3 regions of the Acidovorax carolinensis genome follow, and region 3 is predicted to be linked to each of the others. Evidence: predicted binding sites of a transcription regulator. Region 3 holds the regulator's gene; each other region holds the start of a gene.
What was found. The regulator FNR, encoded in region 3, switches genes on or off when oxygen is low (the NO sensors DNR and NnrR bind a similar motif). The targets are predictions, from matches to a motif close to TTGATNNNNATCAA.
Positions count from the first base shown of each region.

Region 1: a site for FNR is predicted at 1,792-1,805, ahead of CBP34_RS12580 (type IV pili methyl-accepting chemotaxis transducer N-terminal domain-containing protein). Genes of this name have one in related genera too.
Region 2: a site for FNR is predicted at 1,596-1,609, ahead of clpB (ATP-dependent chaperone ClpB). Genes of this name have one in related genera too.

Region 1 covers NZ_CP021361.1:2,683,412-2,686,680, forward strand. Annotated here, with positions in the region: gene CBP34_RS12570 (SDR family oxidoreductase) at 1-236, shown strand, start outside; gene CBP34_RS12575 (BLUF domain-containing protein) at 358-777, shown strand; gene CBP34_RS12580 (type IV pili methyl-accepting chemotaxis transducer N-terminal domain-containing protein) at 815-1,669, opposite strand; gene moaA (GTP 3',8-cyclase MoaA) at 1,861-2,997, shown strand; gene mobA (molybdenum cofactor guanylyltransferase MobA) at 3,172-3,269, shown strand, end outside.
Region 2 covers NZ_CP021361.1:3,024,051-3,027,319, reverse strand. Annotated here, with positions in the region: gene CBP34_RS14125 (hypothetical protein) at 47-382, opposite strand; gene CBP34_RS14120 (hypothetical protein) at 392-649, opposite strand; gene CBP34_RS14115 (hypothetical protein) at 718-948, shown strand; gene CBP34_RS14110 (molybdenum cofactor biosynthesis protein MoaE) at 999-1,475, shown strand; gene clpB (ATP-dependent chaperone ClpB) at 1,685-3,269, shown strand, end outside.
Region 3 covers NZ_CP021361.1:1,602,518-1,605,786, reverse strand. Annotated here, with positions in the region: partial or broken gene hemN (oxygen-independent coproporphyrinogen III oxidase) at 1-1,320, opposite strand, end outside; gene fnr (fumarate/nitrate reduction transcriptional regulator Fnr) at 1,511-2,233, shown strand; gene CBP34_RS07560 (hypothetical protein) at 2,256-2,549, opposite strand; gene CBP34_RS07555 (FixH family protein) at 2,609-2,881, opposite strand; gene ccoG (cytochrome c oxidase accessory protein CcoG) at 2,948-3,269, opposite strand, start outside.

The DNA.
Region 1 (3,269 bases), 1.1 Mb from region 3:
ACAACATTCGTGTGAACTGCATCAACCCCGTGTTCAACCCCGACACGGGCCTGGCCGCAGAGTTTGCCGGCGGCCCCGTGGACGCGACGCGCCGCGCCAAGTTCCTCGCCACCATTCCGCTGGGACGTTTCTCCACCGCGCTCGACGTGGCCAACGCCGCGCTGTACCTGGCCAGCGACGAGGCTGCGTTTGTCAGCGGCGTGTGCATCGAGGTGGACGGCGCACGTTGCGTCTGATCGCTCTCTGAGCGGGGGCGAGCGCTGCGCCCGCCCCATGGCACCGCACCGCAGGGTCATTCGTACCGGCATGCACCCCGGGTCGCCAAACCTGACACACTGCGCCGCTCAGGAGACACACATGTTGATACAACTGACTTACGCCAGCCGCACCGCACGCATCCTGGGGCCTGCGGACATCAAAGACATACTGGGCGCATCGCAACGCAACAATGCCCGCGCAGGCATTACCGGCGCGCTGTGTCTGAACCATGGCATTTTTTTGCAGCAACTTGAAGGTGACCGCGCGGCGGTGAACGCGCTCTATCACCGCTTGCTCAAAGACACCCGCCACCGCGACACGGCCGTGCTCGACTTTGGCGAAATTCCGCACCGGCGCTTTACCAGCTGGTCCATGGGGCTGCTGACCTCGCTGGACACCAACCGGCAACTGTTCCTCAAATACTCCAGCTCTGCCGATTTCGATCCTTACAGCATGAGCACGTCCACCCTACGCAGCTTTTTTGACGAAGTCATGCAGAACGTGCGCTGGCTGGAGTAACACCCTGCGCGCGGCCGCGGGGCTGCACGCTGCGTGCTCAGCCCAGCACCTCGCGCAAGGCGGCTTCATAAAGGCCTGTCAGCCGGTCCATCACGCTCAGCAGGCGTTCACTGGTGGTGGCCACCGCGCTCAGGCCCTGCTCATCGGCGGGACGGCGCAGCGCAGAGTCAAAAAACACCCACTGCGAGGCCGCCAGTTCCAGTTCACCCCGAATGGCGGGCGTGGACACTGGCGCAGCCGCCAGGGATTGCATGGCCTGCCGGAAATCGGCGGCGTCCGCCGCAAGTTGCGCTTGCACCACCTTGCTGTCCGCTTTGGCGGCAACCAGAAAATAGTTCTTGGCCAGGCGCTGGGACAGCATGCGCTGGCGGCCGGCCAGGTTCACCAGCCGCGCGCTGGCCACGCGCGCCATTTTTTCGATGGACTCGGTCACTGCCTGGGCCACCAGCAGCATGCGGTCAGACTGCTCGGACACCGCCACCACGGCCGCCCGCGATGTGGGGGCCGCTGTCAACTGGTCGAGCAATGCGAACTGCTTTTGCACTTCGTCCAGCTGACGCACCACTTCGGCGGGCCACTGGCCCGACCGCAGGCCCCGGGCCAGCTCGGCCGAACCCTGCTGCACCATCTTGCGCGCATGGCCCAGCACATCCGTCGCAGCGGCAGGCATCACCTGCAAATGCTGCTGGCAATACGCCTTTGCCATGCGCTGTGACAGTGCCCGAAACCACCCCGCGTGGTTGACGGCGCCAGAAAGCGCGATTTGCGCCTGGGCCCCGCTGGCCCAGGTGGGCAGCAGGATGCCTGCCGCGACCCACTGCACCGCCAACCGTCGCTGACAGTGCAGCGCCTGTGCCATCGAACCATCACTCGCATCACTCACATTCGTCATGTCATTTCCTTGAAAACACATGCCCCGATTGTTGTGACACGCCATCGGCGCCCCCTGCGTCAGGTCAAGCAAATGCCATTGGCACGCCCTATGCGAGCTATCCCGGCGATTCGCCCGCACCATTGACTTCAGTCAACTTCAACAGCAGGGGCAAGCCCGCGGATGCGGGGCTGATGCGGCAGAATCACCCCATGTCTGAACGTGTGATTCCTCTGGTGGACCAACGCATCGCTGCTCTGGCGCCCAAGGTGCCCGCGCAGGCCACCGCCCCCACCGGTCTGCTGACCGACACCCGGGGCCGTCCGCTGCGCGACCTGCGCATCAGCGTGACCGACCGCTGCAACTTCCGCTGCAACTACTGCATGCCCAAGGAAGTGTTCGACAAGGACCATGCCTACCTGCCGCACAACGCCCTGCTGAGGTTTGAAGAGATCACGCGGCTGGCGCGGCTGTTTCTGGCGCATGGCGTGCGCAAGATCCGCCTGACCGGGGGCGAGCCCCTGCTGCGCAAGAACCTCGAAGAACTGGTGGCGCAACTGGCCCAATTGCGCACGGTCGATGGCCTGCCGCCCGACCTCACGCTCACCACCAACGGCTCGCTGCTGGCGCGCAAGGCGCGGGCGCTCAAGGATGCGGGCCTGAACCGCGTGACGGTGAGCCTTGACGGGCTCGACGACGCGGTGTTTCGCCGCATGAACGATGTGGATTTCCCGGTGGCCGATGTGCTGGCCGGCATCGAGGCAGCACACGCGGCGGGCCTGTCGCACATCAAGGTCAACATGGTGGTCAAGCGCGGCACCAACGACCATGAAATTTTGCCCATGGCGCGGCATTTTCGCGGCACCGGCACCACGCTGCGCTTCATTGAATACATGGACGTGGGCGCCACCAACGGCTGGCGCATGGACGAGGTGCTGCCCTCGGCCGAGTTGATTGCACGCCTGCGCGCCGAACTGCCGCTGGTGCCGCTGAGCCCGACCAGCCCCGGCGAAACCGCCGAGCGCTGGGGCTATGCCAATGCCGCCGGCCAGCATGACCCGGCCCTCGGCGAAGTGGGGGTGATCAGCAGCGTGACCCAGGCCTTCTGCCATGACTGCAACCGCGCCAGGCTGTCCACCGAAGGCAGGCTCTACCTGTGCCTGTTTGCCACCCAGGGCCATGACCTGCGCGGCTTGCTGCGCGGCGGCGCCACCGACGAAGCCATTGCATCGGCCATCGCCCCCATCTGGCAGGGCCGCACCGACCGTTATTCAGAACTGCGCAGCAGCCTGGCTGCCGACACCACGCAGGGCGCACGGCGGGTGGAGATGAGCTACATCGGTGGATGAGATGAAGCGCCTCCCCCTGAGTCGCCTTCGGCGCCTTCCCCCTCTCTCGCTACGCGGGAGGGGAACGCACCCGGTGGCCTGGCAGAGCCAGTTCCACGGGTGCACTGGTCTATGCCGTGCCTGCTTCAAGGCAACAGGAAACACACTGTCTGTGCAAACCATTGAAACCAACGAATGATTGAAACCCAAGACATCACCGGCCTGGTTCTCGCAGGCGGCCGGGGCTCCCGCATGGGCGGCGTCGATAAAGGCCTGCAAAACTTTCGCGGCCT
Region 2 (3,269 bases), 1.4 Mb from region 3:
TGCGCGCAGATACCTGGAGGCTGCAATGGAGTGGCAGCGCAATCCGTCAGTCACTCGCCGTTGCGTCCTTCGCGGGGGCAAGTTCGGGGCATTGCCACACCAGCAGTTCGGCCAGCCGCGTGACGATCCAGGTGGCCTCGGCTACCGAAACGCCCGATTCGGCCGTGCACAAACCGGCATGGATGCGCCGCAAAATCTCGGACTCGGACGGCGCCTGCACGTGGTACAGCGTCTGCGCGTGCTCCACCAGGTGGCCCGCGAGGTCTTCGCACAGCTCGTAGCGGGTGCGCACCGCATCGGACTTTTCGGTGAGCCGCCCGCGCGCGTCGGAGTACACCGCTATGAACGAGGGCGGAACGTGGATCTGGTTGTCGTCGTCCATGGGCATCGCTCAGTCGGGGGTGAACAGCCGCTCGAACTTTGCTCCATCGGCCGCCAGCTCGAATGTCACCAGTTGCCCCATCTTCATGTCCGACAGCCGGCAGGCTGCAAACAGGGTGTATTTGCCGGCCAGGTGCATGCTGGGCAGATCGATCAGCGCATAGGGGTGGGGCACAAACACTTCGTGCTCGAAGACGGCGTTGCGGTGCTGGTTGCGGGGTGATGGAAACAGCTTGTAGCTGGCGGTGGTGATGGTTTGCGTGGCCATGGGCAGGTTGGGGTTACAGTGCGGGCGAATGCTACAGACAATCCCTTTCCCCTTCAAAAAACCTTCCCATGGCACGAACCAAGAGTGAATGGCCCGCCAAGGTGATGGCGCTGGTGCGCAGCGGCAACCTGGCGGCGGCGTCGGCGCAGATCAAGGTGGCGCCCAGCGTGGGCGACGTTACGCGCCTGCAGGGGCTGTTGGCCCAGCTGCCGCCATCGCCCGCGCTGCAGCAGCTGCAGCAGGTGGTGGAGGAAGAGCGTGCGCTGCTGGCCGCACCGCGCCTGCACCGCTCGCCGTGATGGCTGATGCGATCGTCCAGCCCTTGATTTCGCCCGTTGTTGAGCCTGCCATGAACCTGCCCCGTGTATCTATCCAGACGCAAGACTTTGATGTGTCCGCCGAACTCGACGCCCTGCGGCGTGGTGACAAGGGCGTGGGCGCGGTTTGCAGCTTTGTGGGCACGGTGCGCGACCGCAACGAAGGCGATGCCGTGGCTTCGATGGAGCTGGAGCACTACCCCGGCATGACCGAAAAATCCATCGAAGCCATGGTGGATGAGGCTTTCCGGCGCTTTGACATCTTTGGTGCCCGCGTGATCCACCGCGTGGGGTTGCTGCAGCCACTCGACCAGATCGTGCTGGTCGCGGTGACCAGCGCCCACCGCGGCCAGAGCTTTCAGGCCTGTGAATTTTTGATGGACTACCTCAAGACGCAGGCGCCGTTCTGGAAGAAGGAGCAGACGGCGCAGGGCGCCCGCTGGGTGGATGCGCGCGTGAGCGACGACGCCGCGCTGGCGCGCTGGGGCATCACGGCCCGCAATGCCTGAAGGGGCTGTTGCTGCCTTGCCCTGAATAAATTGGATGAAATTGGCCGCTAGCGCTTGTTGGTAAAGCGCTGGTAGCTATCAAAAAAGTATTTTCGCAGGCGATGGCGCTTGGGCGATTCACTGACGCAGGTCAATCCTGCCGCCGCAGCACTGTCTTGAAATCAGGCACGCAGCGCCCCAAGTGCTCTGCAATTCGGAGGATATGGACCATGCGTCTCGACAAATTCACCACCAAGTTCCAGGAAGCCCTGAGCGATGCCCAGAGCATTGCGCTGGGCAATGACAACGCCTACATCGAGCCCGTGCACATGCTCGTGGCCATGCTCAAGCAGGATGACGGCCCCAGGGCGCTGCTGCAGCGCGCGGGCGCCAATGTGCCCGGCCTGCTGGCTGCGGCCGAAGCCGCCGTCAAGCGCCTGCCTTCCGTGCAGGGCCAGGACCAGGTGCAGGGCGGGCCCGAGCTGGGCCGCGTGCTGCAGGCCACCGAGAAAGAGGCCATCAAGCGCGGCGACCAGTTCATCGCCAGCGAGCTGTTTTTGCTGGCCGTGATCGACAGCAAGGGTGATGCCGCAAAGATCGCCAAGGAAAACGGCCTCACGCGCAAGAGCCTGGAAGCCGCCATTGACGCCGTGCGTGGCGGCCAGAAGATGGACAGCGCCGAGGCCGAAGGCCAGCGCGAGGCGCTGAAAAAATACTGCATCGACCTGACCGAGCGCGCGCGCATGGGCAAGCTCGACCCGGTGATCGGCCGCGACGACGAGATCCGCCGCGCCATCCAGGTGCTGCAACGGCGCACCAAGAACAACCCGGTGCTGATCGGCGAGCCCGGCGTGGGCAAGACCGCCATCGTGGAAGGCCTGGCCCAGCGCATCGTGGCTGGCGAGGTGCCCGAGTCGCTCAAGGGCAAGCGGGTGTTGAGCCTTGACATGGCGGCGCTGCTGGCCGGCGCCAAATACCGCGGCGAGTTCGAGGAGCGCCTGAAAACCGTGCTCAAGGAACTGGCGCAGGACGAAGGCCAGACCATCGTTTTCATCGACGAGTTGCATACCATGGTGGGCGCCGGCAAGGCCGAGGGCGCCATGGACGCCGGCAACATGCTGAAACCTGCGCTGGCGCGTGGCGAGCTGCACTGCGTGGGTGCCACCACGCTCGACGAATACCGCAAGTACATCGAGAAGGACGCCGCACTGGAGCGCCGCTTCCAGAAGATCCTGGTGGGCGAACCCACCGTGGAGGCGACCATTGCCATCCTGCGCGGCCTGCAGGAAAAATACGAGGTACACCACGGCGTGGAGATCACCGACCCGGCCATCGTGGCCGCCGCCGAGCTCTCGCACCGCTACATCACCGACCGCTTCCTGCCCGACAAGGCGATTGACCTGATCGACGAGGCTGCGTCCAAGATCAAGATCGAGATCGACTCCAAACCCGAGGTCATGGACAAGCTCGACCGCCGACTGATCCAGCTGCAGATCGAGCGCGAGGCCGTGCGCCGCGAGAAGGACGAAGCCTCGCAAAAGCGCTTTGGCCTGATCGAGGAAGAAATCGAGTCGCTGCAAAAAGAAATCGCCGACCTCGACGAGATCTGGCAGGCCGAAAAAGCCCAGGCCCAGGGCAGCCAGCATGTGCGCGAGCAGGTCGAGCAGGTCAAGCTGCAGATCGAAGAACTCAAGCGCAAGGGCGACTTCAACAAGGTGGCCGAACTGCAATATGGCAAGCTGCCCGATCTGGAAAAGCAGCTCAAGGAAGCCCAGGCCAAGGAAGAAGGCAAGGACGGTGCGGCCCAGGGCAACC
Region 3 (3,269 bases):
TCGCGATGCCGCGCACAAAAAACCAGCCCATGGAGGTCACCTTGACGCCCTCGGCACTCAACACGACAAGCCCTTGCTCGGCCATGGTCTCCAACTGCTCCAGTTCGGGAGCGAAATACTTCCGAAAATCAATGAGCCACGCCTGATCGAGGGGTTCAAACTGCAATTCGCCCTGGCACATGAGCGCCATGATGACAGCCCTGCGCACCAGATCGTCACGGTTCAGGGCCAATCCTCGCACCACGGGCAAGCGCCCCTGGTCCAGGTGGTCGTAGTACTCCTCCAGCGACTTGGCGTTCTGACTGTAGGTGGCACCCACCCTGCCGATGGCTGACACGCCCAGGCCAATGAGATCGCAATCGGGCTGGGTGCTGTAGCCCTGAAAGTTGCGATGCAGTCGCCCCTGCCGTTTGGCAACAGCCAAAGCATCGGTGGGCAGGGCAAAGTGGTCCATGCCCACATAGACATACCCGCGTCCATGAATGCGTCCAGCGAGCGCGACAGCATGGTCACCTTGGCAGACGCTGCAGGCAACTCAGTCGATATGATGCGCCGCTGCGGCTTGAAACGATCGGGTAGATGGGCATAGGCGTACAAGGCAATCCGGTCGGGGCGCAATTGCACCACCTGTGCCAATGTACGGTCAAACGACTCGGGCGTCTGGCGTGGCAGCCCGTAGATCAGGTCCACGTTGACGGACTCAAAGCCCAGGGCGCGGGATGCCTCCACCAGCGCAAACACCTGATCTGCCGGCTGGATACGGTGCACCGCCTTCTGCACCTCGGTATCGAAATCCTGCACGCCGAAGCTCAGCCGGTTGAAACCCAGCTCAGCCAGCACTGCCAAGCGATCGGCAGTGACTGTGCGGGGATCGACCTCAATGGAGTATTCGCCGCCCGGAGCAAGCGAGAAGCTGCGACGCAGCGTTGCCATGAGCTGCCGCAGGCCGTCATCCGACAGAAAGGTTGGCGTGCCCCCGCCCAAGTGAAGCTGACTGACTACCTGCCCGGTGCCACAGTGGGCCGTGTACAGATCAATTTCGCGGCTCAGATAGCGCAAATACACATCGGCACGGTCATGGTGCTTGGTGATGATCTTGTTGCAAGCGCAGTAGTAACACAGCGATTCGCAAAACGGAATGTGGACGTACAGGGACAGCGGCAGCGCCATGGCCGTGGTACCCACCCGGCGCTGCGAGAGCGCCAGCACATAGTCCTCTTGCCCAAACGCCTCCACAAACCGATCTGCGGTGGGATAGGAGGTATAACGAGGTCCTGGCACGTCAAAACGGCGCAGAAGTTCTGGTGAAACAGCGGTCATGGGAAAATATCCTTGCGTGCATTGATACTGTGCCGTACCCTTCGACCGACGTCCTTGACTTTAATCAAGAACATGAAGGGACGCAGCGGTGACAATTTGATTCATATCAGCCGCCGGGCGCGCAGCGCGGGACAATTGCGTCCCAACAGATATCAGCCAATTATCCCGGCCCAACCAGGTTCCAGTGTCCATGAATCCGCAAACCATCAAAGTCGCCTGTTCCAACTGCAACCTGCGAGAACTGTGCATGCCCGTAGGTTTGAACGAACAGCAGTTGCAACGCATTGACGACATCGTGGCCGTGCGACGAAAGATCAAGCGTGGCGGTACCCTCTTTCGCAATGGAGAGTCATTCACTTCTCTCTATGCCATTCGCACAGGATTTTTCAAGACCTGCGTCGCCACGGAAGATGGGCGTGACCAGGTCACGGGTTTTCAGATGGCCGGTGAGATTATTGGGCTCGACGGCATCGTCAACGATCACCATACCTGCGACGCCATCGCCCTCGAAGACGCCGAAGTGTGCGTCATGCCCTTTGATCGCATCGAAGAACTGTCGCGCGAAGTCAACGCCCTGCAGCACCATGTTCACAAGATCATGAGCCGCGAAATCGTTCGCGAGCACGGTGTAATGCTTTTGCTCGGCAGCATGCGCGCCGAAGAGCGTCTTGCGGCGTTCCTTCTCAATCTGGTGCAACGCCTGCACGCCCGTGGGTTCTCGCAATCCGAACTGGTATTGCGGATGACGCGGGAAGAAATTGGCAGTTACCTGGGACTCAAACTGGAAACCGTGAGCCGCACGTTCTCGAAATTTGTGGAAGAAGGCACCGTGGAAGTGAAACAGCGCCATGTCCGCATTCTGGATACCGAGGCCCTCAAGCGCATCGTTAACAATCAGCAGGCCTGCCACTGATCGTCATACAGAAATGTGCCTCTTAGGGGCACGATGAAGCCTTGTGACAATCATCCGGGCGTGCCTGCGGGGCCACAGGGCAGCGGTTGAGTTCAAAGGGTGACATAGACAGCAGGGTCGTCAGCGCGCTGGCAACCATGGTAATGATCCAGAAAACAAAGAACGCAAGGGTATAAACGCCCTGGCGCGACAGCGTCAACGGCTGACCAAACCAATGCAGATCCTGCGGATCCACCATGGCGAAAACCAGCATTTCCAGAACGCCTGCTACCAAAAAGGCAGGCCATGCAATCCACATCAGGCGTTGCGTCCACATTGTGTTGTCTCCTAAGGTTTTGCTGAGGGGATTTGCCTACACCAGGCTAGCATCAAAGCTCAGCGAGGTTGATCCCCAGCAGGTGTCGCCGCGTGGTTACGGGCCTTGACTGCGGGAGCCAAACTTTTTTCAGGCTGCGCGAGCGTCTGGTTGATCTCAATTCCCTTGCGGTAATAGTCTTCCTCTACGACGGGGTCAGGCCGACTGACAGCCAGCCACAGCGTGACAAAGCCGGCGATCACCACAATGACCGGCCCGGCAATCACCAGCCAGACATGACCAAATCTCCACCAGGGCTGCGATTTAGGAGTAACAACGGGGCTGGATGACATAAAAATTTCTCAGCTTGTCAGCAATACAGTTCGCAAGACGCCCTGGAGCCATTAAGCGACCTTCACCTAACGTGGCACCAGGAAAATGGATTTCTCGGTAACTTTGCCACCGCTTTCCGGTGCCGAAATATCGAAATGAATCGTGTGAGAGCCCGGAGCGGCCGATCCATAGGGTATCTGGAGCCGCACAGCCACCCAGCGGGATTCTGCGGCACCAATTTCAATCTCCCGCTCCGATGCCACTTCAAGGCCATCGAGCCCGCTCGCTGCAATGCGATAGCGCTGCGCAGCCTCTGTGGCATTCATGATCTGCAACCGATACACGTTTTCGAGCTTACCGCCCGCAACAATGCGGGACAAGGCAGCACGGTCACGCACTATATCGACC